Regions from separate parts of the Thermoanaerobacter siderophilus SR4 genome, predicted to be linked through region 1. Evidence: a T-box and tRNA genes for the amino acid it is inferred to sense, from the RefSeq annotation. Region 1 holds a T-box; the other regions hold tRNA genes.
What was found. A T-box is a leader RNA that pairs with one kind of tRNA and senses whether it is charged. The one in region 1 lies ahead of leuS (leucine--tRNA ligase), so its partner is inferred to be a tRNA-Leu.
Positions count from the first base shown of each region.

Region 1 (2,205 bases):
CCTGTAAATTCTCCACTGTCTATAAGCATTCCATACTCAACAAAGGGTAGACTGTCGTCTATATCTCCAATTCCTTTTATCACTCTTTTTATAGGAAGCTTGTATTTTGTTGCAAATTCATAATCTCTTTCATCATGGGCAGGAACAGCCATGACACATCCTGTTCCATATGTTGCAAGGACGTAGTCTGCTATCCAAATAGGAAGTTTTTCTCCCGTCAGAGGGTGTATAGCATAGGCCCCTGTAAATACCCCTGTCTTTTCTTTTTCAGTAGACAACCTTTCAATTTCACTTTGTTTTCTCGCGTATTCTTTATACTCTTCAACAGCTTGTTTATATTCTTCTGTAGTAATTAAATCTACAATTTCGTGTTCTGGCGCGATGACTACATACGTCGCTCCGTACAACGTGTCAGCTCTTGTAGTAAATACCTTAAATGTCAGGTCTTTTCCGTCTACTTTAAATTCTATCTCTGCTCCATCCGATTTTCCAATCCAATTTCTTTGCATTATTTTTGTTTTCTCAGGCCAATCAAGTTCATCCAGTTTTTCAAGGAGTTCTTCTGCATAAGCAGTTATCTTAAAAAACCACTGAGTCAAATCTTTCTTTGTAACTTCAGTGCCGCACCTTTCACATTTTCCGTCTATAACTTGCTCGTTTGCAAGAACAGTTTGGCAGCTTGGGCACCAATTCACTGGAGCTTTCTTTCTATAGGCAAGGCCTGCCTCAAAAAGCTTAAGGAAAATCCACTGTGTCCATTTGTAGTACTCCGGCAAGCAAGTTATTACTTCATAGTCCCAATCAAAAGTTGCCCCCATTTCCCGTAGCTGCTTTTCCATCGTTCTTATGTTTTCCATGGTGGAATCATAAGGATGTATTCCAGTTTTTATCGCGTAATTTTCTGCAGGAAGTCCAAAGGCATCAAATCCCATTGGATGAAAAACCTCATAGCCTTGCATTCTTTTCATTCTCGCCCAAGAATCAGTAGGTCCGTAATTGTACCAATGCCCTACGTGAAGCTTTGCACCCGAAGGATAAGAAAACATCTCAAGGCAATAAAGCTTTTTATCTACATTTTCAGGATTAAACTTGTAAAGTTTTGTCTCTTCCCATCTTTTTTGCCATTTTCTATCAACATCCACTGAGTAAGCCATAAACCTCCACTCCTATCTATGATTTTTTAGCAAACTCGATTTTATTAAAAAAAGCCTTTCATCCGTAAGAGACGAAAGACTTACACTTCCGTGGTACCACTCTTTTTGGCATAATGCCCACTCAAACCTGTAACGGCGGTAACCGTGCATACCTACTACACTTCAGTATGCCTGCTCCGTGGCGAGTTTCGGCATCTTAGGCTACCGTTTTGCACCCACCAACGGCTCTCTTAAAGCTTACAATGCCTACTGCTCCACTTCATCGCATTTAAAAAATTGATTTGTACATTATTTTATTACAAAATAGGAATAAATGCAATATCATTTTAAACAATATTATTGTAAATCAATCACTAATTGATGATGTTTTGTAAAAAAGTTTCTATAGGTGAGAAAAGTAACACTAAAACATGAAATCGCTACTGTAGAAGCCAACATAAAAGTAACCATTATCTGGTACTTAACTGCATCAATAGGGTCTACTCCACCCAATATTAGCCCTGTCATCATTCCTGGAAGCTGGACGATGCCTAGAGTTTTCATGCTGTCAACTGTTGGAATCATCCCTGTCTTTATCGCTGTCTTTATCACTTTTTGAGCTGCTTGCCTTGAAGTTGCACCAAGTGACAAATACGCCTCTATTTCCTCTGACTTATTTTTTATTTCGTCTTTTAGCCTTGAAACAGCAAGCCCCGATGCCACCATTGCATTACCTATTATCATTCCTGACACAGGTATAACTTCCTGGGGTCTAAAATGTATATTCCCAAATAAAATAAGCAGAGAAATTGTAATCGCGGCACTTAAGGCAATTGAAAAAGTGATAAAATAAAAACATTCGGTATTCCCTTCCCTCTCTTTGAAGCATTATTTCCAGCAACTACTATCATTAAAGTCACCATTGCCAAGGTAAATAAAGCATTATTTGCAGCAAATATGTAGTGTAAAATGTATCCCACTATTGTAAGCTGCACAACCGCTCTTATAGTACCTATAACTATTTCCTTTTCAATCCCCAGTTTTTGGTAATAAGAAACAAAAATTGATATTA
Region 1 covers NZ_CM001486.1:233,672-235,876, forward strand. Annotated here, with positions in the region: gene leuS (leucine--tRNA ligase) at 1-1,154, opposite strand, end outside; T-box leader at 1,219-1,426, opposite strand; partial or broken gene THESIDRAFT1_RS01180 (ABC transporter permease) at 1,491-2,205, opposite strand, start outside.

Region 2 (2,205 bases), 360 kb from region 1:
ATTTCCTCGATTGATAATTCCATATAATTCAACCTCCAATAATAAATTTTTTTGAACAATAATATTATATGTTAAGTAAAAAAATAAGTGCATAGAATGAAAAGATATTATAACGAGCATAGTTACAAATTGGAGGTCAGAGGGGCTCTTTTTTCATGCATATTTGAGGTGGTGAGGCGATGTGGCAAGGTACAATTGGGATATTTTAAAAAAGAATTTATTTTAGGCGATTATGAATCAGTAAGAGATTTTGCTGCACAAAAAGGCATTAAGTATAATGGGTACTTTGCAGAGAAAACAAAAGGCTGGGCAGAAGAAAAAAGAGCAAGGCAAGAGCAAAAACAGAGCAAAATTATAGAAAAGACAATTGAAAAGATTGCAAAAAGGAGCCTGATAGAAATGTGGCTCATCCCAATGCAAAAAGAGAGTTAAAAAAATGGCAATCAAGGCCATTAGAAAAGATATACACTTTCATATTTATGGATGCCATCCATTACAAAGTAAGAACAGACGGTCATATTATCAATAGAGCAGCTTATGTAGTATTAGGGGTAACGATATAACAGAGGCCAGTACGTTTATTTTATCTATTTTTATCTGCTTTTATTTTTTATGTTTGCAAAATGTTTGCAAAGTGATATAAAAAACCAAAAGCCGTTAGCAAAGTGCTAACGGCTACATTTCTTGATTTTTCTGGTGCCGAAGGTGGGAGTCGAACCCACACGGGGTGTGAGCCCCACTGGATTTTGAGTCCAGCGCGTCTGCCAATTCCACCACTTCGGCAAGTTACTACATTTCATATATTATCACAGGTTAATGAAAATTTCAATACCCTTTTTATAAAAAGTGCTATTAATTTACCTATTTCATTATTTATAAATTCCTTTATTTGTGATATATTTATATTTACAGCACATTTTTCAAGGTTGGTGATGTTATGGAAGAGTTAAACAGAAATAAGAAAATAGAACGAGCTATTTTAGTAGGAATTATTTCTACACCTGAAGATGAAGAAAGCATGGAAGAATTAAAAGAACTTGCTTTAACAGCTGGAGCTGAAGTAGTAGGAGTAATGACACAAAAGCGCAATACAATTGACAAAGCTCACTATATTGGTAAAGGAAAGCTGGAAGAATTAAAATTCTTTGCTGAAAATCAAGAAGTTGACCTTGTCATTGTCAATGATGAACTTACTGGTACACAAATTAAAAATATGGAAGACTTTTTAAATGTAAAAGTTATTGATAGAACAAATCTTATTCTTGATATATTTGCAAAAAGAGCAAAGTCAAAAGAAGGAATGTTACAAGTAGAATTAGCCCAATTGAAGTATCGGCTGCCACGTCTTGCAGGTCTTGGTGGACAACTTTCAAGATTAGGTGGAGGAATAGGTACAAGGGGTCCTGGTGAGACAAAATTAGAGACAGATAGAAGGCATATAAAGAATAGAATAAAAGCGATAGAAAAGAAGTTAGAAGAAATAGAAAGGCACAGAAGCTTACAAAGGGAAAGGCGTAAGAAAAACCGTATTCCTGTGATAGCTATAGTAGGGTATACAAATGCAGGAAAATCCACGCTGCTTAATGCTTTAACTAATGCAGAAGTATACGTTGAAGATAAATTATTTGCAACACTTGATCCTACTGCGCGGAGACTTGTTTTGTCTTCAGGGAGAGAAGTAATTTTGATTGATACTGTAGGTTTTATTAGAAAGTTGCCTCACGATCTCGTGGAGGCTTTTAAATCTACGCTAGAAGAGGTTAAATATGCAGATTTATTGCTTCATGTAATTGATGTGACTTTACCAGATATGGAGGAAAAGATAAAGGTTGTAGAAAAGGTTCTTTCAGATTTAGGGGCTATTAATACCCCTAAGATAAATGTTTTTAATAAAATTGACCTTTTGGAAGTTGTACCTAAAGGAAATGAAAGAGAAGTTTATATTTCTGCAAAAAATAAAATTGGATTTGATAAGTTATTGCAAGCAATAGAAAGAGAAATTTTTAAAGATGTGGAAGTAGTTAATTTTCTATTGCCTTATGATAAGACTAAAGAATACAATTATTTAAAAGAAAAACAAAAATAATTGGAGAAAATTATAGTGAGAAAGGGATAATGATAAAAGCCGAAGTTCAAAAAGAAATAAAGGAAAGACTTAAAGATTTTATCATCGTTTAATAGCGTTGTACTCTGCTTTTTCTTGAG
Region 2 covers NZ_CM001486.1:2,409,815-2,412,019, reverse strand. Annotated here, with positions in the region: gene THESIDRAFT1_RS11990 (YmaF family protein) at 1-23, opposite strand, end outside; gene THESIDRAFT1_RS11985 (hypothetical protein) at 97-432, shown strand; partial or broken gene THESIDRAFT1_RS13090 (transposase) at 426-560, shown strand; tRNA gene THESIDRAFT1_RS11980 (tRNA-Leu) at 695-783, opposite strand; partial or broken gene hflX (GTPase HflX) at 938-2,178, shown strand; gene THESIDRAFT1_RS11970 (DUF3189 family protein) at 2,168-2,205, opposite strand, start outside.
Region 2: it encodes a tRNA-Leu, which carries the amino acid that the T-box ahead of leuS (leucine--tRNA ligase) is inferred to sense. The anticodon was not compared.

Region 3 (2,205 bases), 840 kb from region 1:
ATTTTGTTTACCCAACACATTCACTGTAGTATTCTTGTTAAGCTGTGCTACAACGCTGCCAGATAAACCCGCTTCACTTCTCACATTAACGTAACTACCTGTCACTATACCAACACTTGCTGCTTTTTCCGAATCTCCTCTTGAGACATTAGAAGAATTTCTTACGGATAAATATTCACCAAAAACCCATCCTTCTCTTCCATCAGAAAGCTTTATCTTGTACCACCCGTTTTCCTTATCTAACACAGTCACTGTGTCATTCCAATTTAAGCGGGCAATGACACTTCCTGATAAGCTTCCTTGAGTCCGCACATTTACATAATTGCCTGTAATCTTTCCAACTCCCAGTCCTTCCGCAAACGCTGGGTTCAAAAAAGAGCTACCAATCAGCGTCGCACCAAACACAGAAATTCCAAAAATCATCTTTCCTATTCGCTGATCCACTGCAAATCTCCTTCCTTTATTGCCTCCGGAGTTAGCTGTCGGGTGCGGGACAGAAGGTATCCCTACTGCAGCTTAAAGCTACAGATTAACCCCAAAAAGCGGTTCCTCCGTACCTTTCGGATTCGGCAAGATTGCATATTTTGTCCTTTTGTCTTATCTTATCATATCCTACAGTCAAAGTCAATGTTTACATTACATTTTCTTAAATTTTTTAATCTTTTTTTAATATATTTTATAAAAAATTAATAATTTGTGTGACAAAAAATAAAAGGCTTAACGCCTCTTTTCTCTTTTATTTATGGTGCGGGCGGTGGGACTTGAACCCACACGAGATTATCTCTCACATGCCCCTCAAACATGCCTGTCTGCCAATTCCAGCACGCCCGCCTGCGTTTTTATTATACTGCTCACTTAACTCGTTTGTCAAGGTGGCAAACCTATTAATCATTTCAATTAAAATATCCATCACTGAGTAGTCGTACACCCAAACGTACGCGTCTGCCAGTTCCGCCACCACCGCACGCTTTATTTAATTTCGTCACACTATGAATTATATAATCTTTTTAGGTCAGTGTCAATACCTATTTTTTGATATACCATTTTTCTATATTGTTAAAAACATTAAATCCAGTAGGGTCCACAACTTTTACATTGTCATATGCCATAACTGCTCCTTCAATATAGAAAAGGCCAATTATGGGTTGTTCCTCTAAAAAAACTTGTTCCAAAGCCTGATAATCTGTTTTTAAAGAATTCTCTTCTGAATCATAAAAAATTCTACTATATATTTCATCAACTTTAGAATTACTATAACCCATAAAATTGTCTTTGCCTTTTGTCATAAACATTGTAGACATATCTTGATTATAACTTAAATTCCACTCCATTAACACCAAATCAAATTTACCCGAATATACAGAACTTAGTAAATTGCTCCAATCTTTTGGTACAATGTTTATTTCAATTCCTACATCTTTTAAATTATTCTTTATAATTTTAGCAACTTTAATCAAATATGGATTATTTGCATTTACCAGCAAATCAAATTTGAGCTGATAAGTTCCATTGCTCCTTATCCCTTTAACTAAATTCCAACCACTTTCCTCTAATATTTTATTTGCCTCTTTTATATCGTAATTATGAGATACTATTTTATTGCTATAAAGCCACGAATCAGGGCGAACGGGAATACATGACTTTAACCCATGACTGAAATATACATCTCTCAAAATTTTGTCAACATCTATTCCATAACACATCGCTTTCCTGACATTTGAATCTTTCAAAGCTGGCTTTTGATAATTAGGGGCCATAAATACATAATCTTGCATAACGTATTTATAAATATTTACGTTTGAAATTTCTTTGTATTTATCCCAGTCTATGTCACTTAAAAAAGTAAAATCTGCTTCTTTGCTTTGAAAAGATGTTATCATAGCATTTTCATCAGGCACAATTTTAAACACTATACTATCTATATAAGGTTTGTCGCCTCTATAATAAGGATTTCTTTCAAAAATAATTTCTCTGCCAACGCTGTAAGAAGATATCTTATATGACCCTGTACCAATAGGTACAATATCTTTATTTAAAATATCTTCCTTACCTTTATATTGGTGCTCAGCTAGAATAGGAAAAGTAAACAAAGCTATTGGATTTGCAACAGGTTTATTTAAAACAACTTCAAATTCATAATCACCATTTGTCTTATAAGAGGAGAGATAGTTAATGAGAATATCCCTATAAGGACTTTTTACATCC
Region 3 covers NZ_CM001486.1:1,930,986-1,933,190, reverse strand. Annotated here, with positions in the region: gene THESIDRAFT1_RS09465 (C40 family peptidase) at 1-444, opposite strand, end outside; cyclic di-AMP (ydaO/yuaA leader) riboswitch at 450-582, opposite strand; tRNA gene THESIDRAFT1_RS09460 (tRNA-Leu) at 744-831, opposite strand; gene THESIDRAFT1_RS09455 (peptide ABC transporter substrate-binding protein) at 1,026-2,205, opposite strand, start outside.
Region 3: it encodes a tRNA-Leu, which carries the amino acid that the T-box ahead of leuS (leucine--tRNA ligase) is inferred to sense. The anticodon was not compared.

Region 4 (2,205 bases), 1.1 Mb from region 1:
CTGCCGCTACTCCCCTAACAAAGCCTTTACGCACGGCTTACCATCCTCCTTTAAAATTTCATGTTTTTTTAAAATAGTCTTACATTTTTGCTATAAGCACATAACCTGTCCTGCTACACCCCTCTCCTTTTTAAAAGGGTGCAAATACACTGCAAATTCTGCTGGCTATCAATTATAATCATTTTATAAAGCATATCTACAATTTTCTCATTTTTCTCTATTTTTCTTAAAATATTCAGTATACATTAGGGACGTCCTATTAGTAACCATTTTCACCTCCTTGTGCCCCTTTTTTCAAATTTGAATTAATTTGTGGTATAATAAAAATGGTCTGCATATTTTAAAAAGGTTTTTTAGGGGATAATATTTGGTATAAAGTTTGATGGAAATTTAAATTTGATGGCTAATAATTAAAAAAGGCAAAGGCACCTTTTTTCTAAAGGCGCCTTTGCCTTTTTTTCTATTTACTTGTTACTTTAATTATACTTATTTTTCTTTGCATTGTCAATAAGTAAAAAGAAAAATGTGTTATTATTCTGTGATATTGTCATATTAAAAGTATTCTGCGATAATGTCAGTATGAGAGCGTTCTAATACTCCCCCAATGCTATTATCATGATTAACGACAAATGAAACGTAACTTTTTGGAATCCTACGGCGGAACGTATACTTGGATATTTTTGCATGCATTTGTAATACAAGATGAACGACTGTACGAAGCATATGGAGAAATTAACGAGCTAAAAATTTCAAAATTAGCAGATAGTGTAGTCAGAAATATTATTCATAGAGGTGAAGATGAGGCTAGAATGATTGAAAAAGAAAATGACCCTGAAGTACTTCTAAAATTATTAAAAGGGAAATGCGATCCTGCTTAGAGGCATTCTTGACATATTAAAAAAACTTTGATAAAATGGTCTTGTGTAAACTCTTAATCAGCGGGGCTGGGGTTCGAGTCCCTAATGGTGCACCATTTTAATATGCGGGCATGGCGGAACTGGCAGACGCGCCAGACTTAGGATCTGGTGGGGTTACCCGTGGGGGTTCAAGTCCCTTTGCCCGCACCAATAAAAATTTAAGGGAGAAAAATATATATTTGACAGGAAAATAATGCAGTAGGCATTATTTTTTTTGCATAAAATTATGACAACTTGAGTTTGATTCACCGTTTTTTTATGTTATAATATTATAAGTTTAGAAGACTTTATACGAAAGAAAGAGAATAGGAGGATTTACTTAATGGGTGCGAGTCTTAAAAAATTAGAGAAAAGTATTGCGACGATTGAACTTACAATACCAAGTGAAAAGTTTGAAGAGGGTTTAAATTTTGCTTTTAAAAAGAATGCTTCAAAATTTAATGTACCGGGTTTTAGAAGAGGGAAAGCGCCAAGAGCTATTGTAGAAAGATATTATGGTGAAGGTGTCCTTTACGAAGATGCTGTAGAGTATGTTTTTGACGAAGCGTACAAGGAAGCTCTTAAAACGTTTGATTTAGAGCCAGTAGATTATCCGGATATTAACATTTTACAAATCGGCAAAGGAAAAGACTTGATTTTAGAAGCAACTGTACCTGTCATGCCTGAGGTAGAGTTAGGTGAATATAAAGGCATAGAAATTGAAAAAATAGAGTATGATGTGTACGATGGGGATGTAGAATACGAATTAGAAAAATTAAGGCAGCAAAATGCGAGAATTATACCTATTGAAGGAAGAGCAGCAGAAAGTGGAGATATTGCTGTAATAGACTTTGAAGGCTTTATAGATGGCAAGCCTTTTGAAGGCGGCAAGGCGGAAAATTATGAATTAGAATTAGGTAGCAATACTTTTATTCCTGGCTTTGAAGACCAAATAATAGGCCATAATGTAAATGACACTTTTGATGTAAGTGTAACTTTCCCTGAAGATTATAGGGTAGAAGAATTAAGAGGCAAATCGGCTGTTTTTAAAGTCACTCTTAAGGCTTTAAATAAAAAGGAATTGCCTGAATTGGATGATGAGTTTGCGAAAGATGTAAGTGAGTTTGAGACATTAGAAGAGTTAAAAGCCGACATAAGAAAGAAATTAGAAGAGAAAAATAGATTAGATGCAGAAAATGAGATGAAAGAAAAAGCAGTAATGAAAGTTGTGGAAAATGCAAAAGTTGATATACCAGATGTTATGGTGGAAAGGCAAATAGATATTTCTTTGAGGGATTTAGATTATAAT
Region 4 covers NZ_CM001486.1:1,697,212-1,699,416, forward strand. Annotated here, with positions in the region: gene THESIDRAFT1_RS08315 (ABC transporter substrate-binding protein) at 1-34, opposite strand, end outside; gene THESIDRAFT1_RS08320 (hypothetical protein) at 630-878, shown strand; tRNA gene THESIDRAFT1_RS08325 (tRNA-Leu) at 983-1,067, shown strand; gene tig (trigger factor) at 1,240-2,205, shown strand, end outside.
Region 4: it encodes a tRNA-Leu, which carries the amino acid that the T-box ahead of leuS (leucine--tRNA ligase) is inferred to sense. The anticodon was not compared.